3 linked regions of the Terriglobus roseus genome follow. The protein of the gene in region 2 interacts with the protein of the main gene of each other region in a pairwise test. Links are inferred from orthologs where the notes say so. Each region holds a gene or a part of one and is shown on either strand. Other genes may lie near its edges. The genes, in order: groL, aceE and nth.

Evidence for each region.
Region 1: the proteins of aceE (region 2) and groL interact in binary tests that used the Escherichia coli proteins (3 or more experiments, as listed by UniProt). The link is inferred for Terriglobus roseus from one-to-one orthologs.
Region 3: the proteins of aceE (region 2) and nth interact in binary tests that used the Escherichia coli proteins (3 or more experiments, as listed by UniProt). The link is inferred for Terriglobus roseus from one-to-one orthologs.

What each region holds. Positions count from the first base shown.
Region 1 is NZ_LT629690.1:1,787,688-1,797,963, reverse strand. Bases 4,742-7,649 are described here. They hold groL (chaperonin GroEL), read left to right. Parts: upstream 4,742-5,315; coding sequence 5,316-6,983; downstream 6,984-7,649. Other genes in these bases: BLT38_RS07625 (hypothetical protein), read right to left, coding at 7,057-7,649; BLT38_RS07635 (co-chaperone GroES), read left to right, coding at 4,888-5,181. Outside these bases: BLT38_RS07670 (ABC transporter ATP-binding protein), read left to right, coding at 1-732; BLT38_RS07665 (globin domain-containing protein), read left to right, coding at 838-1,191; BLT38_RS07660 (Rrf2 family transcriptional regulator), read left to right, coding at 1,225-1,659; BLT38_RS07655 (tetratricopeptide repeat protein), read right to left, coding at 1,677-2,465; BLT38_RS07650 (hypothetical protein), read right to left, coding at 2,455-3,237; BLT38_RS07645 (SDR family NAD(P)-dependent oxidoreductase), read right to left, coding at 3,273-4,004; BLT38_RS07640 (hypothetical protein), read right to left, coding at 4,007-4,675; more of BLT38_RS07625, read right to left, coding at 7,650-7,998; BLT38_RS07620 (TonB-dependent receptor), read right to left, coding at 8,101-10,276.
Region 2 is NZ_LT629690.1:2,234,055-2,244,650, reverse strand. What follows is about bases 7,181-10,408. They hold aceE (pyruvate dehydrogenase (acetyl-transferring), homodimeric type), read left to right. Parts: upstream 7,181-7,508; coding sequence 7,509-10,208; downstream 10,209-10,408. Other genes in these bases: BLT38_RS09440 (glycoside hydrolase family 28 protein), read left to right, coding at 10,318-10,408; argJ (bifunctional glutamate N-acetyltransferase/amino-acid acetyltransferase ArgJ), read left to right, coding at 7,181-7,380. Also shown: BLT38_RS09475 (alpha-mannosidase), read left to right, coding at 1-1,221; BLT38_RS09470 (Dps family protein), read right to left, coding at 1,282-1,875; BLT38_RS09465 (HlyD family secretion protein), read right to left, coding at 2,004-3,242; BLT38_RS09460 (TolC family protein), read right to left, coding at 3,245-4,855; BLT38_RS09455 (Gfo/Idh/MocA family oxidoreductase), read left to right, coding at 5,022-6,119; more of argJ, read left to right, coding at 6,157-7,180; more of BLT38_RS09440, read left to right, coding at 10,409-10,596. UniProt on the Escherichia coli protein: Component of the pyruvate dehydrogenase (PDH) complex, that catalyzes the overall conversion of pyruvate to acetyl-CoA and CO(2).
Region 3 is NZ_LT629690.1:2,485,318-2,495,682, forward strand. What follows is about bases 3,092-6,088. They hold nth (endonuclease III), read left to right. Parts: upstream 3,092-4,204; coding sequence 4,205-4,972; downstream 4,973-6,088. Other genes in these bases: BLT38_RS10470 (DedA family protein), read right to left, coding at 3,092-3,217; BLT38_RS10475 (chlorite dismutase family protein), read left to right, coding at 3,290-4,105; BLT38_RS10485 (amino acid permease), read right to left, coding at 5,021-6,088. In the rest of the region: BLT38_RS10450 (flagellin), read right to left, coding at 1-426; BLT38_RS10455 (flagellar FlbD family protein), read left to right, coding at 645-896; BLT38_RS10460 (flagellar motor protein), read left to right, coding at 921-1,682; BLT38_RS10465 (flagellar motor protein MotB), read left to right, coding at 1,685-2,557; more of BLT38_RS10470, read right to left, coding at 2,576-3,091; more of BLT38_RS10485, read right to left, coding at 6,089-6,640; BLT38_RS10490 (APC family permease), read right to left, coding at 6,671-8,212; gnd (phosphogluconate dehydrogenase (NAD(+)-dependent, decarboxylating)), read right to left, coding at 8,314-9,330; BLT38_RS10500 (NAD(P)H-dependent flavin oxidoreductase), read right to left, coding at 9,495-10,365. UniProt on the Escherichia coli protein: DNA repair enzyme that has both DNA N-glycosylase activity and AP-lyase activity. The DNA N-glycosylase activity releases various damaged pyrimidines from DNA by cleaving the N-glycosidic bond, leaving an AP (apurinic/apyrimidinic) site.

The sequences.
Region 1 (10,276 bases), 440 kb from region 2 along the record:
TTCCGTAATCTTACGTTTGCTTATGGCAGCGGTCCGAAGATTCTTGATGGTGTGAACCTGACCATTCCAGCAGGATCATCGCTTGCGATTGTTGGTCCTACTGGCAGCGGTAAAACGACGCTTGTGAACCTGATTCCGCGCTTGCTGGATGCGCCCGCAGGTGAAGTGTTGATTGATGGCTTGCCCATCCGCGAATGGCCGCTTGCGACGCTGCGTCGTGCCATTGGTTTTGTGCCACAGGAGACGTTCCTGTTCTCTACGTCCATCCGCGACAACATCGCCTTTGGTGTGCCTGACGCAACGGATGAACAGATTGAAGAAGCAGCACGACGCGCGCACATTGCCGCGGAAATTCTTGAGTTCCCGCATGGCTTCGGCACACTTGTTGGCGAACGCGGTGTAACGCTTTCCGGTGGTCAGAAGCAGCGGACATCGATTGCCCGAGCCATCCTGCGCAATCCGCGCGTCCTCATCCTTGATGATGCGCTTGCTTCCGTGGACACATACACGGAAGAGCAGATCCTTAAAGGTCTGCGCGAGGTGATGCAGGATCGCACTACGATCCTGATTGCACATCGTGTCTCCACAGCTCGTTCCGCTGATCGCATCGCTGTGCTGGTCAACGGACGTATCGCCCAGCTTGGCACGCACGAAGAACTGCTTGCTGAAGGCGGCTATTACGCAGAGCTCTTTGAGAAGCAGCAACTCGAAGAAGAAATCGTCGCAGAATAACTCCGCTCCGATAAACGAACAGCGTGACCCAGGTCACTGAATCTTTCGCCTCTTAATCATTATCTTAAACATGGTGAGGAGATTACGCGCGTCTTCTACGCAAACATGATCGGTGAGAATCCGGAGTTGAAGTCGCAGTTCAACATGGATGATCAGCAGTCGGGTGCGCAGTCCAAGCGCCTGGCGCAGTCCATTCTTGCCTATGTTGCGAACCTGGATCGGCTGCAGAATCTTGGGCCGGCCGTGGAGAAGATCGCGCAGCGCCATGTGCAGACGCACGTCACGCCGGAGCAGTATCCGCTCGTAGGCCGGTATCTCCTGCAGGCTATGAAGATTGTGTTGGGCGACGCCATTACGCCTGAGGTGCTGGAGGCGTGGGCGGCCGCATATCAGCAGCTTGCCGATGTGATGATCGCGCGAGAGAAAGAGATTTACGCGGAGGAGCCAGCACTGGCGTAACGAATGATGCGCCGTAGACTGTGAACACGCACCATGCAACTGACTCGATTTTCCGATCTTTCGCTGCGCCTTCTGCTGTATCTGGCCAGTCGTGACAAACCACTGGAGACGGTGGTGACGGTACGCGCTGCGGCTGAGTTATTCCATGTTCCCTACACGCACATGGTGAAGGTGGCATATCAGCTCGGCCTGGCAGGGCTGGTGGAAACCGCAAAGGGACGGGGTGGTGGCCTACGGTTGGGCCGCCGCCCCGAATCCTTGCGCATTGGCGAGATCGTACGCATCACCGAGCCAAAAGGTGGACTCATCGATTGCTGGACGCAACCGTGCCCATTGCGTGAAGACTGCCTGTTAAAGAGCGCACTGGATGAAGCGTACGAAGCGTTCTTTCGCGCGCTGGATCGATACAGCCTTGCGCAGATGGCGAAGACGCCATCGCTTCAAAAGCTGGTGCAGATCACTGGTTAATTTCGCGAACGAAGCGTTTATGCGTCGCGATACTGGCGACGTTTCAGTTCCTTCACGGCCTGCTCATGGCCTTGCTGCGCAGCTTTGCGAATCCAGTAACGCGATTGCACGTAGTCGTGCTCTACGCCTTCGCCAATGGCGTACAGATGGCCTAGCTGAAACTGCGCTTCTGCATTGTCCTGGTCGGCGGCTTTGCGATACCACGACGCGGCTTGCACATAATTCTGAGGCACGCCCTGGCCAAAGTAATACAGGTCTGCCAGCTTCTGCTGCGCCTCTGCAAAGTTCTGTGCGGCTGCAAGGCGGTACCAGTACGCAGCCTGCGTGTCGCTCTGTTCCGTGCCTTCACCTTTGCGATGCATTAGGCCAAGGTTGTACTGCGCCCACGCAAGTTTGCTGTACGCCGCACGCTGGCACCAGGTGAATGCCTCCGCAAAATCGTTCGCAGCGTAATAACGAAAACTTACGTTGGCCTGCGCATACGCATGGCCTTGCTCGGCTGCTTTGCGCTCCCAGTACGAAGCCTGTTCATCGTCTTTGGCAACACCTGCGCCTTCGTCGTAGAGCGTGCTTAGGATGTACTGAGATTCGGCGTGTCCCTGATCTGCAGCCAACTTGAATGATGCAGCAGCCGCAGCAAAATCGCCTGCGTTGTACTGCTCCAGTGCCTGCTTGTAATGCGGGTTTGACGCTGCACTGGCGGCGTCGCGGCGACCACGCGCAATCATGCCGGAACGTGCCGTATGCACTGACAAGCCTGACCCTGCGGGGACATGCTGCAGGCCGGATTGCGGATTATCTTCCATGAACGTTTATCTGCCGATCAATCAAATCAAAGCGACGTTGCGCTTCTGCAATCTGTTCGCGCACGCTGACGGCAAGTTCCGTCAACAGGTCGCGATGCTCAAGCGCAGCCCTCTCCGCATCGTGAAACATCATTGCAATCTCACTGCCCTGCAGCGTGTAGCGCTCCATCTCCAAGGAAGCAATGTCGCGCTTGGCGTGTTGCATCTGTCGCGAAATACGCAGCAACTCCGCAGCAGTGGTTTCACCCGCGACAACCGCATTAATTTCAAGATGATCGTCGAGCATGCGCTGCAGCATTTCTGTATCGCCGCGTCGGTACGCCTGATTCGCACGCGCCATCAGCAGCGTGAAGTACTGCTGCTCCGCATCGTCACGTGCAAAGTCCGGGTGAATGCGCTTGGCTACTTCACGAAAGAGTGTTTTCAGGCTTGTGGGTGGATCAAACTCTTCTGCTTCGCGAGCCTCGCCGAATGCGGCGTCGTGGCTTTCCTGCGCGCGCTGCTTCGCCTCTTCTGCACGTTGCTTCGCTGCATCAGATCCATAGAGCGAAGCCTCGTGTTCCGTGATGCGTGCTTCCAATTCATCCAGCTCGGCGTATAGCACGCCCACCTGCCGCAGATAACGGCCTTCAAAAGCCTTCAGCTGCGCGCGAAACTGCGCAAGCTCCGCCTCCAACTCCGCAAGTTGCGTACGCACAGCAGCAAGCTGTTCGCGTCGTTCTGCAAGCGAAATAGCATCCGGAGAGGGTTTGAGAACAATTTCAGAGGACATGAGCAGTTCAGCTTCCAGTGTATCGAAGCGGAGGCTCAGGCAAGCCCAAGGCCGCCATCCACAGCCAGTATCTGTCCGGTGATGAACTGCGGCGCCGACGCAAAGAACAATACGGCCTTCACTACATCGGCTGGTGAACCATCACGCTGCATCGGTGTCTTCGATGCCATGCGCTCCGGCTCATCAGGAAACCGAATCATGCCTGGCGCGATCGCATTCACGCTGACTTCAGGAGCCCAGGCCTTCGCCATGGTCTGCGTCAGCATGTGCAGCGCGGCCTTGCTGGAACAGTAGTGACCATGCGTGATCCACGGACGGATACCGCCGAGCGAACCGATGTTGAGGATTCTTCCCTGGCTGCTGCGAAGATGCGGAAGCGCTGCCCGAGCCATTAGGAACGGCCCACGCGTGTTTGTTGCAAAGACTCGATCCCATTGCTCCGGCGTCAGGTCTTCCAGCTTTGCTGATTCAAACATTCCCGCGTTGTTGATGAGCAAATCGATGCCGCCTAGAAAGCCAGCGGCTTCTTCCACGGCACGGCTCACTTGTTCAGGGACCGTCACATCGCTCTGCACCGCTGCGTAGCGTCCACCCAGTGGCTTTATGGCCTGTAGCAGTTCTGTTGCTTCTTCGTCAGAGTGGCGAGTGGTGACAACAACGTCAGCTCCGGCATTCGCCAATGCCAAGGCAAAGGCGCGACCAAGCCTCCGTACACCGCCTGTAATCACGACGCGGCGCCCACGGAGGCTCTCGTGCGAAGAAGTCATGCTTAGTTGGTTTGCGGCGGAGCTGGGGTGCCATCTGCAACCGGTGCAGAGTTACCCGTCTTTGTGGGCTGCTTCGACGCGGGAGCAGCCGTTGTTCCGGGCTGGATGGTAGCATCGCCATCCGCAGGCTTGTTCTTGGGCAGCGCAGGCAGTTTGATCACCGGCTCGCTGGCCGACAACGGCTTTGACGCTGCCGTAGGTGCCGTACCAGTGCGGATTGGCTCCTGCACACCGACATTGCGCTTTAGATTGCCCTTACCTTCGTTCTCGTCGTAGGCAGATACCTGCGACGACGGCCGCTTCATACGGACGGTCAACTGCTTCGAGGCAGCATCCAGCTTGAGGTTCCCTGCATAGGTCTCAAAGCCATTTGCGATTACCTGAACCTGCACATCCGATCCCGTCGGGATGATGTCGATGAAGGCCTTGCCGTCAGGCCCGGACTTTACTTCCAGGTTGCCCTCGTCAATGCCGTCCTTGGTCGGGTGGAAGACGACGCCAGCGTTCTCAATCACCTTGCCGTTGAAGTCGCGCACTACGAGGATTTCGAGATGACTGGTCTCCGGCGGCGCCTTGTACTTACGTCCGTGGCGCTCATTTTGAGCGGAAAGCAGCGGTGCGGCAGAGAGCAGCAGGGTGGCAACGACGGGGAGCGCACGACGGGACAACATGCCCTGCATTCTATCGTTTCGAGGTACATTCTGTCGCGGTAGCCGTGGCGTGTTCTGACGCTGCCACTGTCGCAGATTCGGACGTGAGTGCCTTTCACTCACATTTCATCGATTAGCACTTGACGCGGGTGACTGCCAGTTCGTACATTAGCAATCGGAATGATGGAGTGCTAACACTGCCATCGACCACCACCCAAGGAGAACGAAACACCATGGCATCGACTTTCACACCGCTGCATGACCGCATTCTGGTGCGCCGCCTGGAAGAGGGCGAGACGCTTCGCGGCGGCATCATCATCCCCGACTCCGCTAAGGAAAAGCCCCAGCAGGGTACCGTCGTCAGCGTTGGCAAGGGCAAGAGCAACGATGAAGGCAAGGTCTTCCCGCTGGACGTTAAGGCTGGCGACACGGTTCTCTTCGGCAAGTACTCCGGCACTGAAATCAAGCTGGACGGCGAAGACTTCCTGATCATGCGTGAAGAAGAAGTCCTCGGAATCCTCAAGTAGTCATTGCATGCTGCGGATGCGCTTTGCGCCTTCGTTGACTGGAATGAATACTTCAGCTTCCCTTCTGCTCAAACGGCAGTGACAGATTTTGAATTAACTCGCGCAATGAGCGCGAATGCAAAGGAAGAAAGACAATGGCAAAGGTAATTCTGCACGGTGAAGATTCCCGTCAGGCTATTCTGCGCGGCGTGAACACGCTCGCAGACGCCGTCAAGGTCACCCTCGGTCCCAAGGGCCGCAACGTTGTTATCGAGAAGAAGTTCGGTTCCCCGACGATCACCAAGGACGGCGTCACCGTCGCCAAGGAAATCGAGATCAAGGACCCGATCGAAAACGTGGGCGCACAGCTTGTGAAGGAAGTTGCTTCCAAGACCAGCGACGTTGCTGGCGACGGCACCACCACCGCTACTGTTCTGGCTCAGGCGATCTACCGCGAAGGCGTGAAGACCGTTGCTGCTGGCGCAAACCCGACCGCTCTGAAGCGCGGTATCGATAAGGCTGTTGAGGCCATCGTGGGCAAGCGCGACGAGAACGGCATCGTCACTGGCGGCGCTCTGTCGAAGCTGTCGAAGCCGGTTTCCGGTGACATGATTGCTCAGGTGGGCACCATCTCTGCAAACTCTGATTCGCAGATCGGCACCATCATTGCCGAAGCGATGAAGAAGGTTGGCAAGGACGGCGTTATCACCGTTGAAGAAGCGAAGAGCATGGAGACCCAGCTCGACGTTGTGGAAGGTATGCAGTTTGATCGCGGCTACCTCTCGCCCTACTTTGTGACCGATGCAGAGCGTATGGAAGCTTCGTTCGACGATCCATACATCCTCATCTACGAGAAGAAGGTTTCCGCGATGAAGGACATCCTGCCCCTCCTGGAGCAGGTGGCCCGCACCGGCAAGGCCCTCATCATCATTGCTGAGGACGTTGACGGCGAAGCGCTGGCAACCCTCGTGGTCAACAAGCTGCGTGGCACGCTGAACGTTGCTGCTGTAAAGGCTCCTGGCTTCGGCGATCGCCGCAAGGCCATGCTGGGCGACATCGCGATCCTGACCGGCGGCAAGGCCATCACGGAAGACCTCGGCATCAAGCTGGAGTCCGTGAAGCTTGAGGACCTGGGCACCGCGAAGCGCGTCTCCATCGACAAGGACAACACCACCATCATCGACGGCGCCGGCAAGGAAGCCGACATCGACGGTCGCGTGCGTGAGATCCGCAGCCAGGTTGAGAAGACCACCTCCGATTACGATCGCGAGAAGCTGCAGGAACGCCTCGCCAAGCTGGTTGGCGGCGTTGCTGTCATCAAGGTCGGTGCTGCTACCGAGACCGAGATGAAGGAAAAGAAGGCACGCGTAGAAGACGCAATGCACGCAACCCGTGCAGCCGTTGAAGAAGGCATCGTCCCGGGCGGTGGTGTGGCTCTGGTTCGCTGCGCTGCTGACGTTGATGCTCTCATCAAGACCCTCGAAGGCGACGAGAAGATCGGTGCATCGATCATCCGCCGCGCTATCGAAGAGCCGCTGCGCCAGATCGTTGGCAACGCTGGTGAAGAGGGTGCAGTGGTTGTGGGCAAGATCCTGGAGTCGAAGGACAACCAGGGTTACAACGCAGCGACCGGCCAGTTCGAAGACCTGGTTGCCGCTGGCGTCATCGACCCCACCAAGGTAACCCGTACCGCTCTGCAGAACGCAGCCAGCATCTCCGGCCTGCTGCTCACCACGGAAGCTCTCATCGCAGAGATTCCGGAGAAGGCAGCACCGGCAGGCGGCGGCCACTCGCATGGCGGCGGCATGGACGGCATGTACTAAACCTCAAGCACGACCAATAGAAAAGCCCCGGAGCAATCCGGGGCTTTCTTATTGCTTACTTCATACAAAGCTTCTAGCGAAGCACAGCACCCGCTGTTGCTTCCGTCCCCTGCGCGAGGCGTTGCACGTACAGCTTGGTTCCCTTCGCTCCATCGACTTTGAGTTGTTCCAACTTGCGTGTTCCCGTCTGGAACGATAGCAGCCAGCTCTCATTCAGGTTCTTTTCAAACTGCTTGAGGTACGGGCTGATGCTCGGCGGATTCAGGCTTCCCTGATTGAAGGTGTTTGCACCGGTGCTATCGGCCAGATCGCCCAGGTAGCTTTGTCCACTGAAGCTGGCGAAGCCGGGATGATTGTCAAAGCGACCGTAGTAGATGGAATACACCGGCACGCCTGCGCGCTGCGCATCCACAATTGCCGCCTGCACGTATGGGCTATATTGGTTGTTCGGAGTGGGAGCACCGTTGTACAGATCAATACCGTTCGTGATCATTAACACCGCACGCGGTCCTGTCTTATCTCCCGGCCAATTCTTGATCAGATCCTGCAGGCAGAAATATGGGCTGGCACTGATGCCCGCACCACCCATGGATAAACGCAACTGCTTCTCGACCACTTCAGGGTCAGAGGTAAAACCTCCGTTGCCAAATACAGCGCGGCCATTCTGCATATAAGCAACGCCCACGGCGACATGCTCCGCCGCAAGATCGGCCGCAAACTGGCGGATCTCACCTATCTGGTTGCCAAAGCTTCCGCGCAGACCGTCGTCGATCAGGATGGCTACCTGCACAGGTTTTGCGCTGTGGTTGGAGATCAATGGTTCCAGCCGCTGCACGGGTATCTTCTTGCCGGCGAACTGAACGCGGAGATCGGCCGGTTGCAGAATCGAGGGCTGCCCTTTTGTTTCGGCGCGCAACACCACGCGAACGTTGTACGGACCCTCCTGTGCATGAGAAGGTAGCGCAGCAAAAACCAGCGCCAAAGCAGTACTTGCAAAACGAAGACGTGCCAACATGAAATTCCTCCGGCCCAAATCATAAAGGCCCACGCTGATGAGACGCTCAGCGTGGGCCTTTTGCTTCAGTAATGGCGCATGTTCAACACATAACGCGATTGATTACTCGTGCGGGATACGCACCTTCAAACCGACACGGAAGGTAAACGGCAACGATGGATAACCAATCGGACCCATGTGCTGGTTGTTCAGCAGGTTGTCTAACTGCGAAAACAACGCAACGGACGGACGCACCTGATACGTGAAGTTCGCATCCAGCTTGGTAAATCCGGGATCGAGATTACGGTTGGGCAGCAGCATGGAGTTATCGAACGACGAGTTGGAATAAGCGTCGATAAACGTGGAATCATCTGCTCGTGAAGCGACAGCGGCCTTCACTGCTGCAGACCACTTCGTCGTGGTGTATTGGGCCATGAAGAATCCCGTCTGCGGCGGACGACGGAAGGGACGCTGCCCCACCAGCGGCGAATACTGCCCGATGGGAATACCTGGATAGTTCGGGTTGATCGTCGTTGAACCACCTAACGCCGCCAGTGCATCGCTGGAGAACGATTGCTTCACCAGTGAATCCTGGTACGTATATCCGGCACGCAGGAACAGGTGATGCAGCACCTGGTATTCGAGCGATGCCTCCACGCCTGTAGACCGCGTATCAAGGGAATTCAGATAGAAGCTTCCCAACGCCACGGGTAGGTTCTGATGGAAATAAGCGTTGTAGAGCGTTACAGGAACGCCCTCAGTCCCCCGTCCATAGGTCGAGTGGAAGTAAGTCAAATGCAGAATGGCACTGTCAGAGTAGATATTCTGATCGAGTCCACCTTCATAGACGCGGCTGCGCTGCGCACCAATCGGACTTACATGGAAGTTCGCAATATCTGCGGTATCTCCAATTCCAATCAGCTTCTGGAACAGCGAAGAAAGCTGCGCACTCAAGCTTGGTTCCTGCACACCTTTCGCAAACTGGACGCGTAGATGTGTTCCATGGAACCATCCGCGTGCCGGGCGAAACAGGTAGTACGAAAGCCCAATCTGCGGCTGTCCTTCCGTTCCATACAGTGAGTTGCGTTGGATCGCTCCGCCCACGGTATAGAAGATCCGATGCCACGCTTCACCATTGAACGCGAGGGTGTAATCGTAATTGCTGCGCCCCACCTGGTCGTTTTCGCCATACAACGGATAGCGATATGCTCCACGCTCATCCTGGAAGCGGAAACCTCCCACCAAAGATAGGTGACGATTGAAGCTGTAGCTGGTGTGATAGTCAAGACCGTCGCGGTTGTTCACCATCTCGTAGTAAGTGGGAAACGGATCGTATCCAACGATGACCTGGCCAGTAGCCTTTGTTCCGTTGGCGCCACGGATCGTTACGGTGTTGCCAAAGTATTCGCCATAGCCATCCGGCGTTCCCACAGCGGCGAAGTAACGAGACTGCTCACGCTTGCGCGCGCCAATGTAGCGGAAGGTGTTGTGCCAACCATTGCCGCGTGTGTCGTCCAACACGCCACTCATGTAGGTGTCCTGATCGCCCTGTTTGCCGTTCTGCGCAAGCCCCTGGAAGTCCCATGCACCGGGAATTCCAGTAGCGCTGACAGCATTGCGAACGGTTCCGCGAATGCTTGTTTTTGCGGTAAAGCTGTAGCCCAGGTTCGCCGCGGAAGTTGCCACGTGATAACGGTCATTCGGCAGCGCATTGGAACTATCAAAGCGCGAGAAAGCACCGAAGTAATCGGCCTTGCCATAAGTACCGGACAGCGTGCCTTCATTGCGCCACGTGTGCAGATTGCCTGCATCACCGGAGTACGTCAGCACGGGCTTCAGCGTGGTTCCATGCGGCGTTTCAAAACGCACCACACCAGCACGCGCGTCCGTTCCATACAGGATGCTGTCGGGGCCACGATGCGTCTCGATTGAAGCGACTGCGGTCGAAGATACGGTGCCGTAATCGAATACTCCACCCACATCGTTTGCTGGCACGTCGTCAATCAGGATCTTGTTTGCGTCAGAGTTTGCACCACGTACAAACATCGATGTCACACCGCCGTACTGGCCGGTCTGCACCATCGCAACACCGGGTTGCAGGCGAAGTTCACTCACAACATCGGCACGAGTACTCAGAGCCTGCTGATCGATCAATGACACGCTTGCGCTGGTCTGCTGTACAGGAGTGGGTTCGCCTGTCGCTGTGACGGTGATGTCCTGTTTGATGGGGCTGATCGTGAGTTGCAGAGTCTTCTGCACCACATCTAGCGGGCGTCCGTAAAATGAATCACTCACCTGC
Region 2 (10,596 bases):
GCTGGTCGTGTTGTGCCCTCGCAGATCGTCTCGAGCAATAAGGCGACCAACACATATCGGCTATTGCTTCAGGCGAAAGATATCCCTTCACTCGGTTACGAAGTACTTCACGTCGTTCCTGGCCGTCGCGCTTTCACAAGCGACCTCAAAGCGAATGGAACAGTGATTGAGAATGCGAACCTCAAGGTATCGGTGGATCCGAGTACTGGTTGCATCAAGAGCCTCTACAACAAGAAGGACAACTTTGAAGCGCTGGCTTCCGGCGCGTGCGGCAACGAGTTGCAGGCATTCAAAGACACACCAGTGGATGATGATGCCTGGAACATTGATCCCGGCACGTTGGATCATGTGATTTCGCTTACGAAAGCTGACTCGGTAAAGTTGGTGGAGAATACTCCATTCCGCGCTGTGGTTCGTGTGGAGAGAACGTGGCAGAGCTCAAAGTTTGTGCAGGACATCGTGCTCTATGCCAATTCCGATCAGGTGGAAGTGGTCAATGACATCGACTGGCATGAGAACCACATCCTGCTGAAGGCTGCGTTCCCACTGGCAGCGTCAAGCAATATGGCGACCTACGAAATTCCTTACGGAACAATTCAGAGGCCGACGACAAGAACCAATAGCTGGGACTCAGCGAAGTTTGAAGTTGCTGCAATGCGTTGGGCTGATTTGGGAGATGCGAAGCACGGCTTTTCTCTCATCAACGAATCAAAGTACGGCTATGACGGCAAAGACAATGTATTGCGGTTGACGCTATTGCGCTCTCCTCTTTCTCCCGATCCAGAGGCAGATCGTGGTCATCAACACTTCAGCTTTGCGCTCTATCCGCATGCCGCTGACTGGAAGACTGCGCTCACAGTTCGCCACGGCTACGAATACAACTACAAGCTCCAGGCCTTGCAGGTGCAGGCGCATACAGGCTCGTTGCCTCTGACGCACTCCTTCATCGAAGCCGACAACAAGAATGTTGTGTTGACCGCAGTCAAGAAGGCGGAAGATGACAACGGACTGATCCTCCACTTCTATGAATGGGCAGGCCAAAGCGGCAAGGTCGAGTTCCGAATCCCTACGGGCGCGAAGTCAGCTACGCTGACGAATCTGATGGAGAAGCCGGAGGGGAGTGCAATACCAGTTGTTGACTCGAACAAGGTTGGTGTTTCCGTCAATCCTTATTCGATTAACTCACTCCGTATTGATTACCCGAATACCGAGAGGAAGTAAGTTGGCAATAAACAAACGGCCTGCCGCAAGGCAGGCCGTTCTGCGTTCTGAATAGCGATGTTACTTTGCATGCACAAGCGGCATGTCCACCAGATGCTGCATGATGAACCATGCTTGCAGTTCATTCACACGAAGCACATCGGATACAGCCAGATCGTTAGTGCCGTCATCACCATTGTCATCCGCTTCCTTCGCAATCTTGCGGCATTCCTCAATGATGATCTTGTGAGCTTCCAGCAGACGCGAGATCTGTACCGGAACCTCTTCCTTGCCACGCGGGGGACGCGGAATGCTGGTGACTTCTGCAACATCACCACCCATAGCAATGGTTACGCCACCCAGAAGTTGAATGCGTTCTGCGATGGTGTCCACGATCTCAACCTGTTCATCAAAGTGCTTATCGAACAGCAGGTGAAGCTGATAAAAAGTGGGACCGGCAACCTGCCAGTGATGCTTCTTATACAGGTCGCGTAGCGCGATGGAATCTGCCAGGAGCTGGTTCAATGCCTTGCACGATTTTGCGCGAACATCCGCGTCCAGACCCAGGGGAAGATCCTTCGTGACGGTACCCCACTTCTGAATCTCGTTGGCCTTTTCGTGCCAGTGCGGTGTTACCAGATCCTTGGTATCGGCCTTCTTGATTGCGACTGCCATGATGCTTGCCTCTCCTTGATGGCTTGTTTTGGTTGGATGCCACAGCAGAAACAGGGGTCGCCTATTTTCAGCAGAAACACGAAGGGCGCGGTTCTAGCCGCGCCCTTCGTGCATGTATTGCAATCAAGCTACTTAATGCCTACATCCGGAACCACTGAGTATCCAGGACGCAGCAGGTGATCGTCGTTCTCACCCTTCTCCAGGTCGATACGGACCGGGATACGCTGTACGACCTTCACGTAGTTACCCGTGGCGTTTTCGGGCGGGAAGAGCGACAGGCGCGAGCCTGTTGCACCACCTACCTGAGTTACGCGGCCCTTGTACTTGCGTCCACCCAGGGCGTCCACCTTCACGGTAACTTCCTGGCCCACCTTCATGTGCTGGAGCTGGGTCTCCTTGAAGTTCGCAGTGATCCAGAGGTTATCCAGCGGGATGATCGTCAGCATGTTCTGGCCGGGCGAGATGTTCTGGCCCACCGAAACATTCTTCTTGTTGATGATACCGCCGATCGGCGCAACGATATGGCAGTAGCTGAGGTTCAACTTTGCCTGATCAACCTTTGCCTGTGCCGTCATGATGTCAGCATTGGCCGCTTCTGCACGAGCCTTCTGCACCACAACCTGCTTCGGACCGTTTTCACGTGCCTGCGCTGCGTCACTACGGGCAGAGTTCAGTTTGGATACTGTCTGAGCCACGGCAGCCTGCTGTGCAGTTACGTTCTGCTGCGCTTCCAGCAAGGCACCACTGGTAGCTGCCGCCTGCGCAACGGCCTGATCGAACTGCTGCTTGCTGATCACGTCCTTTTCGACGAGGGGCTTGTAGCGGTCCACATCAAGCTGTGCCTTCAGAGCATTTGCCTTTGCCTGATCGACGCGGGCCTGCGCTGCAGCAACGTTCTTCTGCGCCTGTGCCACAGAAGCTTCAGCCGTCGCAACGTCCGAACCCGAAGTCGCTACCTGCGTGCGCGTCTGGACATTGACAATGGGTACGTTGGAGTTGGCCTGAAGATAGCTCGCCTTGGCATTGGCAAGCTGCGCCTCTGCCTGTTCCAACGCTACCTGATAGTCGCGCGGATCAATCTCGGCGATGACATCGCCCTGCTTGATCTCCTGATTATCCGTGACATTGACCTTGATCACCTGACCTGAGACACGTGCGGATACCTGGTAGAGATCGCCATCCACCTGCGCATCGTCCGTGTCTTCCGTCAGAGTGGAGCGCCAGTAGAAGAAACCGGCCACTAGAACGAGAAGGAGGACAACCACGATGATGATGAACTTGCGGCGCGCCTTGGCCGGTGCCGTCTCAGACGGATCGGGTGCTGCTGCTGTGTTCTGCTGCTGTTGCTGCTGATCGGAATCTGCCACGATCACTTTCCTCCGAGTTGAAGAGCTTGTTTGTAATTCGTTCCGGCGTAGCCGACGGCGCGCGCCAATGAAAGCTTTGCAATGTTGTGCTGATACAGCGCGCTAATGTACTGGTTGTTCGCCTGTTCGGTCTGCGACTGCGCATCGGAGACGGCAAGGTTATCTGCCACACCAGCACGGAAGCGCTGCTGTGCTTCGCTAAGAGCTTCGTTCGCAAGGTCCACGTTGGACTTGGTGGCTTCCACCAGCTTTTCCGCCGCTTCAATGTCCAACAGCGCATCGCGAACATCCGCGTTGATCTGCTGCACCTGATCGGAATAGCGAGCCTGCGCGGTCTTCAGGTTGGCGTCCGCCACCTGAATGTCGCCCTGCGTACGTGCAATCTGCAAAACGGGAACAGAGACCTGTCCTGTTGCGGTGTAGGTGCCATGCGAGTGAGCGGGCGTCGTGCCCAGGTCACCGAAGTCGCCGTTAAAGTCAACGGTCGGGTAATATTCAGCCTTCGCCGCGGACTTCTGCGATTGCGCACCCTTCACACGCTCTGCGGATGCCTGTAGATCCTTGCGGTTCTTCTGTGCATCGGCAAACGCCTGTTCTGGCGTGGTGGGCGTTGCAGCCGAGAAAGGAGCCGCATCGGCAATGCGAAACTTCTGATCCAGCGGAAGGCCAATGGCGCGAGCCAGGCTCAGCTTGTCCTTCTCCAGATTGTTCTGCGTCTGGATAACCTGCTGATCGGCATTCTGATAGTCAACGCGTGCGCGCAGTACATCCAGCTTGGGGCTGGTGCCAGCGTCATGCGCTGCAGTAGCCTGATCGAGAGAGACTTTTGCATTCGCACGTTCCGCGACAGCTGCGTCGATGCGTGCCTGATCCGCAATGCAGAGAAGGTAAGCATTGCCGATGGTCAGCACCACCATGTTGCGTGCGTCTTCGGCGGTTAGCTTCGCGCCCTGAAAATTATGTTTCGCAGCAATGTACTTCTGAATGCTGCTCACATTCACCAGCGACTGCGAAAGGTACGCGCGGAAGTCAAAGACCTGGAAGGGACCAATAATCGGGTTCAGTCCCGGAAAGGTCAAACCATAGGCGGCAAGATTGACCTGCTCCACCGTGTAGGAAGCCGAGCCGGTGACAGTCGGTAGAAGAGCTTGCAATGCCTGCAGCTTCTGACCATTCACCGTCTGTGTCTGTGCACCTTGCAGGATCAGGCCCAGGTTCGTGCGAAAGCCGCGCTGGATTGCATCGTCCAGCGTCAGATCCAGCACACCATCGGTGGCCTTGCCATCGATGAGTGATCCCTTGAAGTCCTGTTGTGTTACCTGCGTGCTGCCGGCGGCCTGTGGGACAGAGCTGAAAATCTGCTCCGCGCCCTGAACGGTGGAAACTCCGCTAGCGGTGTGGTCGTTGGTGCCCGGCGCTGTGCTCGTTGCCTGGGCAACGGCTCCGAGCGGCAGCATCAGCGAGAGAACCGCCGCCGCGGACAGTGTCCAGCGCCGCGGGAGGCAGTGTAAGCCTGAGGCTCGATCGTGTTGCGTCATACGCTCCATTGCGACCCAAGCGGCTCGGTTCCTCGTCTCCACTGACTCGCCGGTCAGTGGTCGGGCGTCGGCCATGCTTCGGTTTCCTACTTCAGATGCACTCAACCCCATCTCCCGATGCAGAAAATGTTGCCTGCGTGCCACAAATTCTGTGCACATTCTTTTCTGCGCGATTCATCTTGGCGTTCTATCCTGTTGATTCGCGCGGTAGAACAGGACGCGGGCAGGGGGAACGGAAGAAGTGCGGCGCATTCGGACAGGAGTTGTGGGATTTGGACTGGCAGGACGTGTCTTTCACGCGCCCTTTGTAGACGCTATTCCTGAATTGGAACTGGCTTATATTGTGCAGCGTTCCGGCGACGAGGCACAGCGCGCCTTTCCGCAGGCTGAACAGCTGCGCAGCTACGAAGATCTGCTGCAGAGCGATGTGGAGCTGGTGGTGCTGGGAACACCCACCATTAGCCACTATTCCATGACGAAACAAGCCCTGCTGGCGGGTAAGAACGTGGTCTGCGACAAGCCCATGACCACCACCACCGCGCAGGCTGAGGAACTGGAGAAGATTGCCATTCAGAAGGGGCTCCTTCTGTTCCCGTTCCACAATCGGCGCTGGGATGGCGACTTCCAAACACTGCAGGGCATCATTCGCGATGGCCGCGTAGGCCGTGTCGTCATGCTGGAATCACGATTTGACCGCTATCGTCCTGAGCCGAAACCGAATGCCTGGCGTGAGGAAGAAACTGCGGGTGGCGGACAGCTTTATGACATTGGGCCGCACCTGATTGATCAGGCGCTGACGCTCTTTGGGCGTCCCTCCACGCTGACGGCGAATATTCGTTCCGACCGCAATGTGGGTAAGGTTCCGGACGGCTTTGATCTGACTCTGGTCTTCGACACTGGCCGGGAAGACCGCAAGATCACCGTGAAGCTGGGCACTAGCGTGTTGGCCGCCGATCCGGCGCCTCGTTACCGTCTAAACGGCACCGGTGGCACCTATGTGAAGAACGGGCTCGACCCGCAGGAACCGACGATTCTTAGCGGCCATCTGCCGCCACGGCAGGGAGCTGAAGAACTCTGGCTACAGGAGCCGGAGGATCGTTACGGCGTTCTGACCTACTGCCCGAACACACAGAAGCCGAACGAGCTGGAGAAGGAGATTATCCCCACGCTGCCGGGTGACTACCGCGGTTTCTATCAGAATGTGGCGGACTCGCTGCTGGGATTGGCGGCGCCGGAAGTCACAGCGCGTTGCGCTGTCCGAACGGCGCGCATGATCGATCTGGCGTACGAAAGTGCTCGCGTTGGAGCTACAGTCCGTGTCGATCATACCGGCTGGTAAATCAAAAGTATTTGTTTCAGGAAGAAGGTGTAAGTAGTTGCCATCATTGAGAAAAGAGCTGCCGCGCGGGTTTCGCTGGGCGGCTGTTAAGGCAGGTATAAAAGCTAGCGGCCGCACTGATGTTGCGGTGGCTGTGGCGGATCGCATGGCTTCAGCAGCGGTCATGTTTACTGACAATCAGGTGGTTGCCGCACCGGTAACGGTAGGCCGTAAACATATGGCCGCGACTCAGGGTTGTGTGAAGGCCGTGGTTGTGAACGCAGGCAATGCCAACTGCGCCACAGGAGCGCCGGGCATCGCGGTTTCAGAAGAAACCTGCCGCAAGGCTGCGGAGTTATTTGGATGCGCGGCAGAGGAGGTCATTCCTTCTTCGACTGGCATCATCGGTGTGCCTTTGCCGATAGAAAAGCTGACAAGTGCGCTGCCCCACGCGGCGGAGCGTCTTGCGCATAGCAATGCTGCTGCAGAGGCTTTTGCCACCGCGATCATGACCACCGACACCAAGATGAAGGTGTCGCAGGCAACGGTGGAAGCGGCGGAGACCTCTGTGCGCATCTTCGGATGCTGCAAGGGCGCAGGCATGATCGGGCCGCAACTTGGGCCACCGCACGCCACGATGTTGGTCTATTTGTTTACCGACATTGCGGCTGAACCAGCCGTTTTGCGTGAGCTGTTGCAGGGGCGAGTGGAAGCCAGCTTCAACTCCATCAGCGTGGACGGTGACACCTCCACCAACGACACGGTTCTGCTGCTGGCGAGTGGCGCCAGTGGTGTGAAGTGGAGCGATGCGCCGCGCAGTTTCCAAGACGATTTCTGTGATGCGCTGCAGCACGTCTGCAATGAGCTGGCGCACGCCATCATTGACGACGGAGAAGGTGTGACGCACGTCGTGACGTTGGAAATCAGCGGCACCGCGAACGATGCCGACGCGAAAACCATCGCCAAGTCCATTGCGCACTCGCCGCTCTGCAAGACGGCATGGTCCAGCGCCGATCCGAATTGGGGACGCATCATTGCCGCGGCAGGCTACGCCGGCGTGCCGTTCTCGCCGGAAGAGACGACGGTGACGATTGGTGGCGTGAAAGTATTTGACCGCGGTGTGCGTGCTGCTGGATATGACGAAGCTGTTGTCCACGAAAAGATGAAGCAGCGCGAATACACCATCGCCGTGAGCGTTGGCAGCGGGCCGGGCCGTTCGCGTTTCCTGACGTGCGACCTGACGGTGGAGTACGTGCATATCAACGCGGATTATTCGACCTAGGCGACCGATTCGTTTCGCTTATACCTTTTCCTCTTCGCACTTATAATGGCTGTGGTTGAAATGTGCGTGCTGAGTCGTTTCAGCACGCGCATCTTCTGTCACGTATCGACACAGAATCTGGAGCAGCGATGGCGACCAATGTAGCAGTGCCCCCGGCAAGCGCCCTGAACGACCGGCAGCAGGAAATTGCAGAGTGGATTGAAGCGTTTGACGAGATGATCGTCGCCGAAGGCGCAGAGCAGGGTGCGGAGCTGATGACGGCTCTGCGTCAGCGCGCACGCGAGGCAGGCGTTACCGCCGGCATTGAACTCACCACGCCGTACAAGAACACTATCCCCAAGCATGACGAGATTCCGTATCCCGGCGACCGCGATATGGAACGCCGCGTGGAATCGCTGATCCGCTGGAACGCCATGGCGATGGTTCACGGCCAGAACAAGAAGGACGCGGGCATTGGCGGCCACATCTCCACGTATTCGTCGGTAGCAACGCTGTTTGAAGTTGGTTTCAATCACTTCTTCCATGCGAAGTACACCGCTGCTGACGGCACGGAACAGCCCGGCGATTTCGTTTACTTCCAGGGCCACGCATCGCCCGGTGTCTATGCTCGCGCCTTCCTCGAAGGCCGCTTGAGCGAGCAGCATCTGCTTAACTTCCGCCACGAACTGCGCGATCACCCTGGTCTGTCGAGCTATCCGCATCCGTGGCTGATGAAGGATTTCTGGCAGTTCCCGACGGTATCCATGGGCATTGGCCCGCTGAACGCGATCTATCAGGCGCGCTTCATGAAGTATTTGGAGAACCGCAACCTGATTCCGCATACCGACCGTAAGGTGTGGGCATTTGTTGGAGATGGTGAGTCGGATGAAGTCGATACGCTCGGTGCGATTTCGTTGGCTACCCGCGAGAATCTCGACAACCTCATCTTTGTCGTCAACTGCAACCTGCAGCGCCTCGATGGTCCTGTCCGCGGCAACAAGCGCATCATCGATGAACTGGAAGGCCACTTCCGCGGTTGCGGTTGGAACGTCATCAAGTGCATCTGGGGTTCGGATTGGGATGCACTGTTTGAGCGCGACCATACCGGCCTGTTGCTGAAGCGTATGGAAGAGTGCGTCGACGGCGACTTCCAGGCGTACAAGGCCAAGGGCGGCGCGTATCTCCGCGAGCATTTCTTCGGCAAGTATCCGCAGTTGGTTGAGCTTGTGAAGGATTACACCGACGAGCAGCTTGCCAAGCTGCACCGCGGCGGCCACGATACGCAGAAGGTTTACAACGCCTACAAGCGTGCCGTGGAGCATAAGGGCGGACCGACGGTCATTCTTGCCAAGACGGTGAAGGGCTATGGCTTTGCATCCACCGAAGGCCGTAATGCGGCACATAACGAAAAGAAGCTGACCGACGAAGGCGTTCTCTCCTTCAAGCAGCGCTTCGATATTCCTGTTCCTGACGAGCAGGCTGCAGCAGGCAAGCCCTGGAAGCCCAGCGATGAGGCGCCGGAGCTGAAGTATCTGCAGGAGCACCGCGCCAAGCTCGGTGGTTATGTTCCTACGCGCGGATGGAAGCCCTTCAGCTTCACGAATCCTGGAGTTGACTTCTATAAGGAATGGCTTGGCGGATCGAAGGGCCGCGCTGTTTCCACCACGATGGTATTTGTTGCCATCCTGCGCGCTCTGATGAAGGACAAAAACATCGGTCGCCTGGTTGTTCCCATCGTTCCCGACGAAGGCCGTACCTTCGGCATGGAATCGGCTGTGAAGCAGGTAGGCATCTACGCCAGCGAAGGCCAGAAGTACACGCCGCACGATAGCGACATGCTGCTTTCGTACCGCGAAGAAAAAGACGGCCAGATTCTGGAAGAGGGCATTACGGAAGCAGGCTCCATGGCCAGCTTCACCGCTGCCGGAACAGCCTATGCGAACTACGGTGTGCCGTCGGTTCCGTTCTACATGTACTACTCGATGTTCGGCTTCCAGCGTATCGGCGACATGGCGTGGGCATTTGCGGATTCGCGCGGTAAGGGCTTCCTGATGGGCGGCACAGCTGGACGCACCACGATGCTGGGTGAAGGTCTGCAGCATCAGGACGGCCACTCGCATGTGATCAGCAGCACAATCCCCACCTGCGTCAGCTATGACCCGGCTTATGCCTACGAAATGGCTGTGATCCTGCAGGACGGTATGCAGCGCATGTACGTGAATGACGAGCAGATCTTCTACTACGTCACCATGTACAACGAGGACTACGTTCACCCGGAAATGCCGCAGGGCGACAACGTCCGCGAAGGCATTCTGAAGGGCCTGTATCGCTTCAAGTCAGCTCTGAAGGGCAAGGCAACGGTGCAGCTCTTCGGTTCGGGAACGATCCTGAATGAAGTGCTGAAGGCGCAGGAGATTCTCTCCAGCAAGTTCAACATTGAAGCGGATGTGTGGAGCGTACCGAGCTACACCGAGCTTCGTCGTGACGCGCTTGAGATCGAGCGTTGGAACCGCCTGCATCCGTTTGAAGCAGAGAAGACACCGTATCTGGTGGAAGCTCTTGGCGATGCGCCGGGACCGGTCATTGCAGCCAGCGATTGGATGAAGGTCATGCCGGATGCCTTGTCACCATGGCTTGGCAAGCGTCTGGTTACGCTGGGCACGGACGGCTTCGGACGCAGCGATAACCGCGAACATCTGCGCGAGTTCTTTGAAGTGGATGCGAAGGCGATTGTTGCTGCCACCATCTCCAAGCTGGTTCGCGATGGCGCGTTGAAGGCCAAGGATGCGAAGAAAGCGTTCGCAGAGATTGGCATCAACACGGAAGCGCCGGAACCCTCGAAGCAGTAGAGCTCTCAACTCCTCAAATAGGAAAAGCGCCTGTCATAACAGGCGCTTTTTCTTTTGGCGTCTATTGGATGGGGAACGATCAAAGCGTTTTGATAGGATTCATTTCGCCATGAACTCAGCCCGTCGCGACCTTCTGAAATTCTCGCCGCTTGCTCTTGCCGCCTTTGTGCCGTCCGTTGGTTCGGCCCAGGTAACGGGAGCATCCACGCCATCCACTCCTACGGTTTTCGATGTTCGCAATTACGGAGCAATGGGAACAGGAAAGCAGCTGGACACCAATGGCATTAACGCGGCGATTGAGGCCGCGAATAAGGCTGGTGGAGGCACGGTCGTTTTCCCGGCAGGAACGTATCTCACGTTCTCCATCCGACTGAAGAGCAATGTTCAT
Region 3 (10,365 bases), 250 kb from region 2 along the record:
TGCCGTTCCTGAGAACACGGAGGTTCCGTTAAAGTTCGTGGTGGTGCCGATGTTGTTAATCTGCGTCAGAATATTCTGATATTCCTGGTTTGCAGACGATACCTGCGACGAGCTCAACGTACCGTTAGCCGCCTGCGTTGCCAGTGTGACAGCGCGGTTCAGCAACGAGGTCACCTGCGAGAGTGCTCCATCTGCTGTCTGCAATAGACCAGTAGCGTCGCTTGCATTGCGGCTTGACTTCGCCAGCGCAGTTTCATTTGCGGCAAGACCATCTGCAACAGCAAGGCCTGCAGCGTCGTCCGCACCGCTGTTGATGCGCGAACCTGACGACAACTGTTGCAGCGTCTTGGACAGGTTGTTCTGGGTTGCGCTCAGGTTGTTCTGAGCGTAGATGGCCGAGATGTTATTTAGTACACCGAGGGACATGTGCGTTTCTCCTGATTCAGCGAGACTGTGAAGTGAATTCCTGACGCCGGTTCCCCTGGCGCTCACAACACTCATCGGCCCTTCCGCGCATCCCATGAGAAAAAACTTCGCCGGTTTCAGGTTGCGACGTTACAGTTGCTGACTTCCGTGCATGACGGAACGATGACTCATCCATTTCTTCATTCTGCCGATACAAAGAGCGAATTCAGAAGGACGTCATGATTGAACTCACGCGCCTTAACGGCCACACCTTTGTTGTGAACAGCGACCTCATCAAACTGGCCGAATCCATACCAGACACCACACTCACGCTTGTCACTGGTGAAAAGATCGTCGTGCTGGAAACCTGCGCTGACGTACTCACCCGCACGCTTCACTATCGCGCCAGCGTATTGCGCCACGCATGGCCTTCTGCCGATGCAGCGATGACCGCACACCATGCACTGCACACTGCACAACATAACTCCTAACTTTTTCGGAGACGGAGAAAAACAATGGATATCGCAAGCGTCGGCGGCATTGTCATAGCCCTCGTTGCCATCCTCGGCGCCATGATCATGGAAGGCGGCAACCTGGGTCAGATCACGCAGCTCACGGCTGCTATGATCGTGCTCGGCGGCACCATCGGTGCATGCGCTGTGCAGTTCCCGCTGAATGTTCTCATCGCCTCCGCAAAAGGCATTGTCCGCGTTTTTCTGCACAAAGGTACGGATGAAGATGCGGTGTTGAAACAGATCGTGGAATTTGCAAACAAGGCGCGTAAGAGCGGCATCGTCTCTTTGGACGCCGATCTTGCAACCGTCAAAGACCCGTTCTTAAAACAGGGACTCATGCTTGCTGTGGATGGCACAGAATCCAGTGAGGTCCGCAAGATCATGCAACTTGAGATCGATAACAAGAGCGAGATGGAAGAGAAGATTTCCGCTGTGCTGGAATCAGCAGGCGCGTTTGCACCTACCGTCGGAATTATCGGCGCTGTGCTTGGGCTCATTCAAGTCATGCAGCATCTCGACAACATTGACGAAGTAGGCAAAGGCATCGCTGTCGCTTTTGTCGCCACAATCTACGGTGTGTCTCTCGCAAACCTCTTCTGCCTACCGGCTGCGGGTAAATTGAAGATCCGCCACAAAGAGCACTTGATGATGCAGGAGATGATGCTCGAAGGTGTCATCAGCATCCTGGAAGGCCTGAATCCACGCATGATTGAAACCAAGTTGAGGACCTACCTGGCGCATGGCCATGCAGAGGCAGCCTGACCATGAGCAAGAAGAAAAAGCACGCCGAACATGTCAATCACGAACGATGGCTCGTCTCCTGGGCGGATCTTCTTACGCTGCTCTTCGCCTTCTTTGTTGTCATGTTTGCATCCAGTGCGAGCGACAAGAAAAAGGCAGCAAGGATGGCTGCAGCGATGCAGACCGCGTTTCAACAAACCGGTGTCTTCGATGCTCATGCAAAGACACCGCCACTCGCACCGGGGGCAGGCACCAGTGATGGCGCCCCTATGCCGCTCGAGATGCCCTTGGAAACCCCAACCGTGGAGGGCAGCAAAAGCGATGGCAAGCGTGATGACGTGCGAAGCGAAATGGCCAAGGCACTCGCAGTCGCGGTGCAGCAACACGTGGTTACGATCCGTAGCAATGACGAGGGAACAACGCTATCACTCGACAGCGCAGGCTTCTTCGATTCGGGGAGCGCGGAAGTAAAACCTTCAGCGCTGGCAATCCTCACAAAGATCGCGAAGGCTCTTCCAACTTGCCCAACGCGCATTGAAGGCCATACCGATAATCAGCCCATACACACAGTCCAGTTCCGCTCCAATTGGGAACTCTCCACTGCTCGCGCAGCATCCATCGCACAAGTGCTGATGATGAGCAGCATCAATTCGCCAGCGAATTTCTCTCTCGCTGGTTACGGCGAATTTCATCCCATCGCAGGCAACAATACGGCTGAAGGACGCGCCGCCAATCGCCGCGTGGACATCGTCCTGCTGCGTACCAAAGCAACGATCCCCGTCACCAGCAACAATCACAATGCAACAGAAAAGCCTCGCAGCATCTCTGCCAGCGAGGCTCCTCCACTACCGTTTGCGATGAAGACGATCTCGTCACGTGAAGCGCCTTCACGATGACTCGCTCTACAAAGTTGCTTAAACCTCTACGGGCGCGTTGCGATTCTTCAGGTGCGTCCAGACAAACCACACGATCGCAACAAGGATAACTAGAATGATGGCCGCATCTGCCTTATGCAGGATCTGTTTCAGTGTGCTGTGCGGATCATTCCAGCTTGCGCCTGCCTTCATGCCCACATACGCCAGCGCAAAGCACCACGGCCAGGAACCGATGAATGTGTAGATATGGAAGCGAAGTTGCGGCATGCGCGCGATGCCTGCTGGCAACGCAATAAACGTACGCACAACTGGCAGTAGTCGACCAACCAGCACTGTGATCTCGCCGTACTTCTGGAAGTAGTGATCCACACGATCCAGATCTTTGTGGCTCATCAACACGTAACGGCCAAACCGCTCTACCAGCGGACGACCGCCATGCGCGCCAATCCAATACGCAATCACCGAACCAAGATTGCAGCCGATTGCGCCAGCCGTCGCTGCCAGATAGAGATTCATCTTGCCCAGGCTCACCACGTATCCGGCAAACGGCATTATGATTTCGCTCGGGAGCGGAATGCAGGCGGACTCAATCGCCATCAGCAGCGCCACGCCGGGATATCCAATCGTAGCGATCAGGTGAGTGACGTAGGGCAGCAGGAAGTCAATGATCTTTTCGGTCATGTCGGCTTTCTTTCAATGGCTCGCGAGTTTGGGGAAACTTCGCTGAGTATACCCGGCTGATATTCTTAAGGTATGGCAGAAACGAACGCGCCCGAAACAACCGCCGCCCACACCGTCACTCCCGTCGCCGGACCGCCGGCCGGTTACGGATCGCAGCCCTCGGGCCGTCCGCAGCACACACATGGCGGCGGAGCACCCGTAAAACGCCAGATTGTCGCTTTCTCCTTCTACCGTATCCTCCCGGAATGGAAGCGTCTTCCTGCCGCTGAAAAGGACGCACACAAGGCTGCCTTCATCGCCGTGATTGAAAAGTGGCAGAAGCCTGGTGAGTTCCTCACCATGACCTACTCCACCGTAGGCACGCGTGGCGATGTGGACATGCTCGTCTGGTCCATCTGCTACTCCGTGGAAGAGATGAACCGGATGCGCAGCGAACTGCTCGCGACACCGCTCGGTGGTTACATCGAAATCCCGCACCACTTCCTCTCCATGACGAAGCGTTCGCAGTACCAGATCGATCGCGAGGATGAGAGCGAAGCAGAAAGCCGTGGCGCGATTCGCCCCGGTGGTCACAAATACATCTTTGTCTATCCCTTCTGGAAGACGCGCCCGTGGTACATGCTTTCTATGGAAGAGCGCCGTCGCCTGATGGACGAACACATCCGCGTCGGCCTTGCTTATCCGCGCGTGAAGCTCAACACGACTTACTCCTTCGGCATCGACGATCAGGAGTTCGTGGTGGCTTTCGAAACCAACTTCCCAGAAGACTTCGTCGACCTCGTACAGCAGCTCCGCGAAACCGAAGCCAGCATGTACACACTGAAGGACTTCCCCATCTTCTCCTGCGTCCGCATGACGCCAGAAGCGATGCTCGATAGCATCGGCTAAATCAGGACATCGCGTCAAAACCGCAAGCCCCATTCGTGAATCCATCACGAGTGGGGCTTGTCATTTCAACGAACAGTTCAACCGGCTACAATCCCCAACATGACAAAGGCCGCCAAGAAGACCCCGGCAAAGAAGTCCGCAGCCAAAGCCGTTGCCGCGCGCAAGATCGCAGCAAGCGAACCTGTCTCTACGAAAAAGGCTCTCGGCAAGACGAAGAATCCGCTCGCACCCGAGCGCGTCCACGCGATCATTGACGCGCTGGACCGCACTTATCCCAACGCGACATGTGCTCTGAACCATCACAACGCGTGGGAGCTTCTTGTTGCCACCATTCTCTCGGCGCAATGCACAGATGTACGTGTGAACATGGTCACGCCAGCACTCTTCCATGCTTATCCCACGCCGCGCGACATGGCACAGGCCACGCCGGAAGCCATCCAGCCCATCATCGCTTCCCTGTCCTTCTTCCGCATGAAGGCGAAGTCTCTTGTGGGTGCAGCCAAGATGGTCACGGAACAATTTGGCGGTAACGTCCCGCAAACAATGGACGAGATGTTGCGCATCCCCGGCGCTGCGCGCAAGACCAGCAACGTTGTGCTGGGCACTTGGTTCGGTATCCCTACTGGCGTTGTCGTAGACACGCATGTTCTGCGCTTGTCCCGTCGCCTGGAACTCACCACCAACGACGACGCGGTCAAAGTCGAACGCGACCTGATGCAGATCATCCCGCAGGATCACTGGATCAGCTTCTCGCATGAACTGATCTACCACGGCCGCCAGATCTGCGAAGCCCGTAAACCAAAGTGCGTTGACTGCTCTTTAGAGACTCTCTGCAACTCCAGCGACAAGACCTGGGCTTCCCACTAGCCAAAGAAAAAGCCCTCCTACTCGGAGGGCTTTTCGTACTTCAGTTGCTTAGAGGTGATCCACCGGTTCGGGATCAGGCAGTCCCAGCTGCACGCGGCTGTTCTTGCGCGAGTAAGTGAAGTACACCACCATACCGATCACCAGCCATCCGATCAGACGAACCCAGTTCCAGATGCCCAGTTTGTACATCATGTAGCCGTTGAACAACACACCGAGCACCGGCACTACCGGAATCGGCCATACCAACGGCGCACGGAACGGACGCTCACGATCCGGATCGGTCTTGCGCAGCACCATGATCGCAATGCACACGATCACGAACGCCAGCAACGTTCCAATGTTCACCATCTTGCCGATATCGTCGATTGGCGTAACGGAACCCACAATCGCAGCCAGCACGCCAGCCAGAATCGTCGCCTTCCACGGTGTGCGGAACTTCGGATGGATCGAGCCAAAGAACTTGTTCGGCAGCAGACCATCCTTCGCCATCGCATACAGCACACGCGACTGTCCCAGCAGCATGACAAGCATGACGCTTGTAAGGCCAGCCAATGCGCCAATCGTAATGATGTTCGCAGCCCATGCCAGGTTATGCGACAGGAACGCGCTTACGACCGGTGCTTCAATGTTGATGTCGGGCCAGTAAACCATACCCGTCAGTACGGCCGCGACGCCGATGTAAAGCACAGTGCAGATAATCAGCGAAAGGATGATGCCGATAGGCAGATCACGCTGCGGGTTCTTGGCTTCCTGTGCTGTCGTCGACACAGCATCAAAGCCGATATAGCTGAAGAAGATCAGTCCGGCTGCAGTACCAATGCCGCCTACGCCCATGGGTGCAAAAGTGTGCCAGTCACCACCCCAGTTTGAGTGGCTGATGTAATGCGATCCCAGGCCGATGACGAACAGCACTACCGCGACCTTCATCACAACGATGCCCGCGTTGAACTTCGCCGACTCCTGAATTCCCACCACCAAAATCGCAGTAATGATCAGCGCGATAATGAACGCCGGCAGGTTGAATCCAATCTCCATGCCGAACAGATGAGGCGCATTCAACAAAGTATGTGCCTGTTCCGTCAATGCGGCCGGAGCCGCCAGCTTCAGAGCCTCAAGCGCATCCGAAAACGCCTTCGTTCCTGCAATCAATTCTGGATGCTGCGCATGCAACATTGCACGTGCCACCTGGTCAGTCGCGGTACGCAGACCTGTCCAGTGGTCATACGCCAGCCACAAGGGAAACTTGATGCCGAAGATGTTCAGGAATTCGATGAAGTGATTCGACCATCCACCTGACACCGTCGAGGCACCCATCGCATATTCCAGCGTCAGGTCCCAGCCGATGATCCACGCGAAAATCTCGCCCAGCGTTGCATACGCATAGGTGTAGGCAGAACCCGCCAGCGGAATCATTGCAGCGAACTCCGCATAGCAGAGACCCGCAAACACACAGCCCAGGCCGCTCAGTACATAGGACAGGATCAAGGCCGGTCCCGCATTGTGCGCGCCGATGCCCGCAAGCACAAAGATGCCCGCGCCGATGACCGCGCCAACACCCAGCGAAGTCAAAGCAAACGGTCCAAGCGACCGTTGCAGTGTGTGGGCGCCCTCTTCGCGTGCCTCCGCGAGCAGGACATCCATGGTTTTACGGGCAAAAAGATTCGCCATCAGTCGGGTTACCTCTAGAACAAAATCAAACTACGCGGCAGCAGACGCAGAGCGTCCCCGCCAAAGGAAATACACCGGGAGTCCCAGCAGCACCAGGATCAGCCCCGGCCAGGTGTATTGCGGCTTATATCGCAAGAGTACAACACAGATGAAGCTTGCCATTACGATGTACAACCCCGGCAACACGGGATATCCAATGGCTCGGTACGGGCGCTCCGCGTCGGGACGCGTTTTGCGTAACCGGAACAGCGCCACAATCGTCAGGATGTAAAACACCAGCACTGCAAAGATCACATAATCCAGCAGTTGCCCGTACGACCCCGACAGACAGAGCAGACAGGTCCACGCCCATTGGACCCAAAGGCTTACCACCGGAGCTTTTGACTTGGGTGAAAGCTTTCCAGCCGCCTTAAAAAACAGACCGTCCTGGCTCATCGTGTAATAAACACGAGCGCCGCTCAACAGCATGCCGTTTGCGCAGCCAAAGGTGCTGATCATGACCGCCAACGCCATGATCCGCGCGCCATACCCGGCAAATGCCTGCTCCATCACCGCCGTGGCCACACGATCTTCGCTGGCAAACTGGATGCCCCGTTGCAGAATTGTTCCGCCGTCAGCCATACCGTGGAGCGGAAGCACCGCCAGGTAGATGAAGTTCACTGCGATATACAGCAACAGAACCACACCCGTGCCAATCGCCAGACTCAACGGCAGATTCCGCTTCGGATTCGTTATCTCGCCTGCGGTAAAGGTGACGTTATTCCATGCGTCGGATGAGAACAGCGAGCCGACCTGCACCACAGCAATCACGGTCAGAAACCCAACCATCGCTGTCGGGCCGCCGACTCCCACCTGCACTGGGTGCAGTGTGTGGACACCTGCCCCGGCCCAGAAGCTTCCATTGGCAAAGTTCGCAGCAATCGCCGTGGCATTCTTCGCCATCAGGCCAAGCCCAACCACCAGCAACAACGCGAAAATCTTGGCACTGGTGAAGATGTTCTGAATGAGTGCGCCGAGCTTCACACCGAAGCTGTTCAGGAGAGTCAGCAAGGTCAGAATGATGATGGCGGCAAAGTTTGCGGTTGAGAGCCCCACCTCCATGTTGCCCAGCACCATCGGCCCCACGGGCCATGCCGGAACATGCGCGATATGCCAGATCCAGTGGCTTGCCGAGACGCTTGGCACGAACACACCTAAAAACTTGCCGAAAGCCACGGCCACTGCGGCAATGGTGCCGCACTGAATTACCAGGAACAGCGTCCAGCCGTACAGAAAGCCCCACATGGGCCCCAGGCCTTCGCGCAGATACACATACTGACCGCCCGCCTTCGGCATCATGGCAGCCAGTTCGCCGTAGCTCAGCGCACCGATCAGGGTCATCGCAGCCGTTACCAGCCACGCCGCGATCAATAACGCGGGGGATTGCACTCCCCGCGCCATCTCAGCGGGAACAATGAAAATGCCACTGCCTACCATCGAACCCATCACGATGGCAGTCGCAGAGAACAATCCGAGGCCCTTGACGAACTCTGTCGTCTGGGTCGGTTCAGGTGAGGAGACAATATTGGACACGGTGTTGCTCTGTTGTAACAGAGCGGGTCATCATCCGCCACCCAAACGTCCCCAGACCGGTCCCGTCCCACATGGACACACGCATCTGGCCAGTTTTCCGGCTACGCTTTCTTCTCTTCATGGCCGCCAAACTGAAACCGCATGGCGGATAGCAACTTATCAGCGAAGACGCTGCCTTCGCGGGAGGTGAACCGGGCGTAGAGGGCCGTGGTAAGGATGTCTGCAGGAACACCCTCGTCAATAGCAGCGATAGACGTCCAACGCCCCTCACCGGAATCTGAGACCCTTCCGCCAAACTCCGTAAGTTCCGGCGATGCGGCCAGCGCGGTAGCCGTCAGATCCAAGAGCCATGATGAGACGACACTGCCACGACGCCAGACCTCTGCAATCTCCGGCAATGCAAAGTCGTATTGATACAGCTCGGGGTTTCGCATCGGAGTGGTTTCAGCGTCGGTTGAATCGACCGTTTTGCCTGCGTTTGCGTGCTTCAGGATGTTCAGGCCTTCGGCATACGCGCCCATGATCCCGTATTCGATCCCGTTATGAACCATCTTGACGAAGTGGCCCGCACCCGAAGGTCCGCAGTGCAGGTAGCCATCTTCCGCGGTGCTGGCGGGGAGCCTTTCTCGACCCGGCGTGCGATCTACGCTGCCACGTCCCGGAGCGAGGGATTTGAAGATGGGATCCAGTGTTTTCACGGATGCCTCGTCGCCACCGATCATCAGGCAATACCCACGTTCGAGGCCGAAGACACCTCCGCTCGTTCCAACATCGATCCACTTCACACCGGATTCAGCAACTTCTTTCGCACGACGGATGTCGTCAACGTAATACGAGTTCCCACCATCGATCAGGATGTCGTTGGCGCTGAAGTGGGGAAGGATCTGCGCAACAGTTTCATCGACTGCTCCCGCCGGCACCATCAGCCACAGCGCACGCGGCGGAGTGAGACGTTCGACAAGTTCTTCAATGGAAGCCACGCCCGTGGCGCCGTACGCTGCAACCTTCGCAACGGTAGCAGGGGTGCGTGCGTAGACAACGCATTCGTGGCCTGCGTTTATGAGCCGCCGCACCATGTTGCTTCCCATCCTGCCGAGTCCGATCATTCCGATCTGCATAGGACGCCACCTTATCTTTTTAGGAAATGACTTTCGCCCATTAGAAGGCGAGGCGGACCAAGATGATGCGTGCAAGTTGTGAAATTCTTCGCACAGATCGAATGCGTCGTCGCTGATTACCGGACGAGTCATCTCACTTATGAGAGGATTTGCGCTCCCAATCACTAGCGGTCGATCTTGTCTTCCACACTCTCAACAAGTTCCGTCAGCAGCTTTTCTACGCTGGTGCATTGAGTAAGATTCGCACTTTGACCAGCCCAGAGAGCAAGCAGTTCAGCATCTCCGGCTTCTTGAGCAGGAAGTGCCAGACTCCGCATGAGTCCTCTCTGCAACGGGTAAGGCAGAATCTCCACGTTGGGTCGATTGAGTGTCTCCAGAAGCTCATTGTGGATGCCACGAGCGAGCCTTCCCGTAAAGCCACGGGTCAGCGAGGTGTGCTTGGCTTTGCCACTGAGAATCGCTTCCCGGTGAACCGGATGCGCACCAGATTCCTCACAACCTAAGAAAACTGTTCCCATCTGAACCCCTTCAGCACCGAGCGCGAAGGCGGCTGCGATGCCACGTCCGTCAGCAATGCCTCCCGCTGCGATGACGGGAATACTTATTTGATCCACTGTTTGCGGAACCAGGGAGATCGTCCCGGTAAGAGAGTCCTCGGATGAGCGCAGGAATGATCCTCGATGCCCGCCTGCTTCGAAGCCTGACGCAACAACCAAATCAATGCCAGCTTGTTCCAATGCGGATGCTTCGTCAGGCGTGGTCGCCGTTCCTATAGTGATCACGCCTTTCCTGCGCGCCTCATCGAGAATCTCTTTGGGAGGGATACCGTAGATGAACGAAAACACGGGCACGTCTGCATCGAACAGAGCACGTGCCTGATCTTCAAACCGGATCGCTTTGTATGGGGAGTAACTTGGCGTTGTTCCGCCAACCTTCTTGATATGTGGGGACAGATGCGACAGCGCTCTTTGGAAGGCGGCATCATCCGAAGTATGAGCTCCTTGATCTTCCATTGAGCCCCATAGATTCATGGCG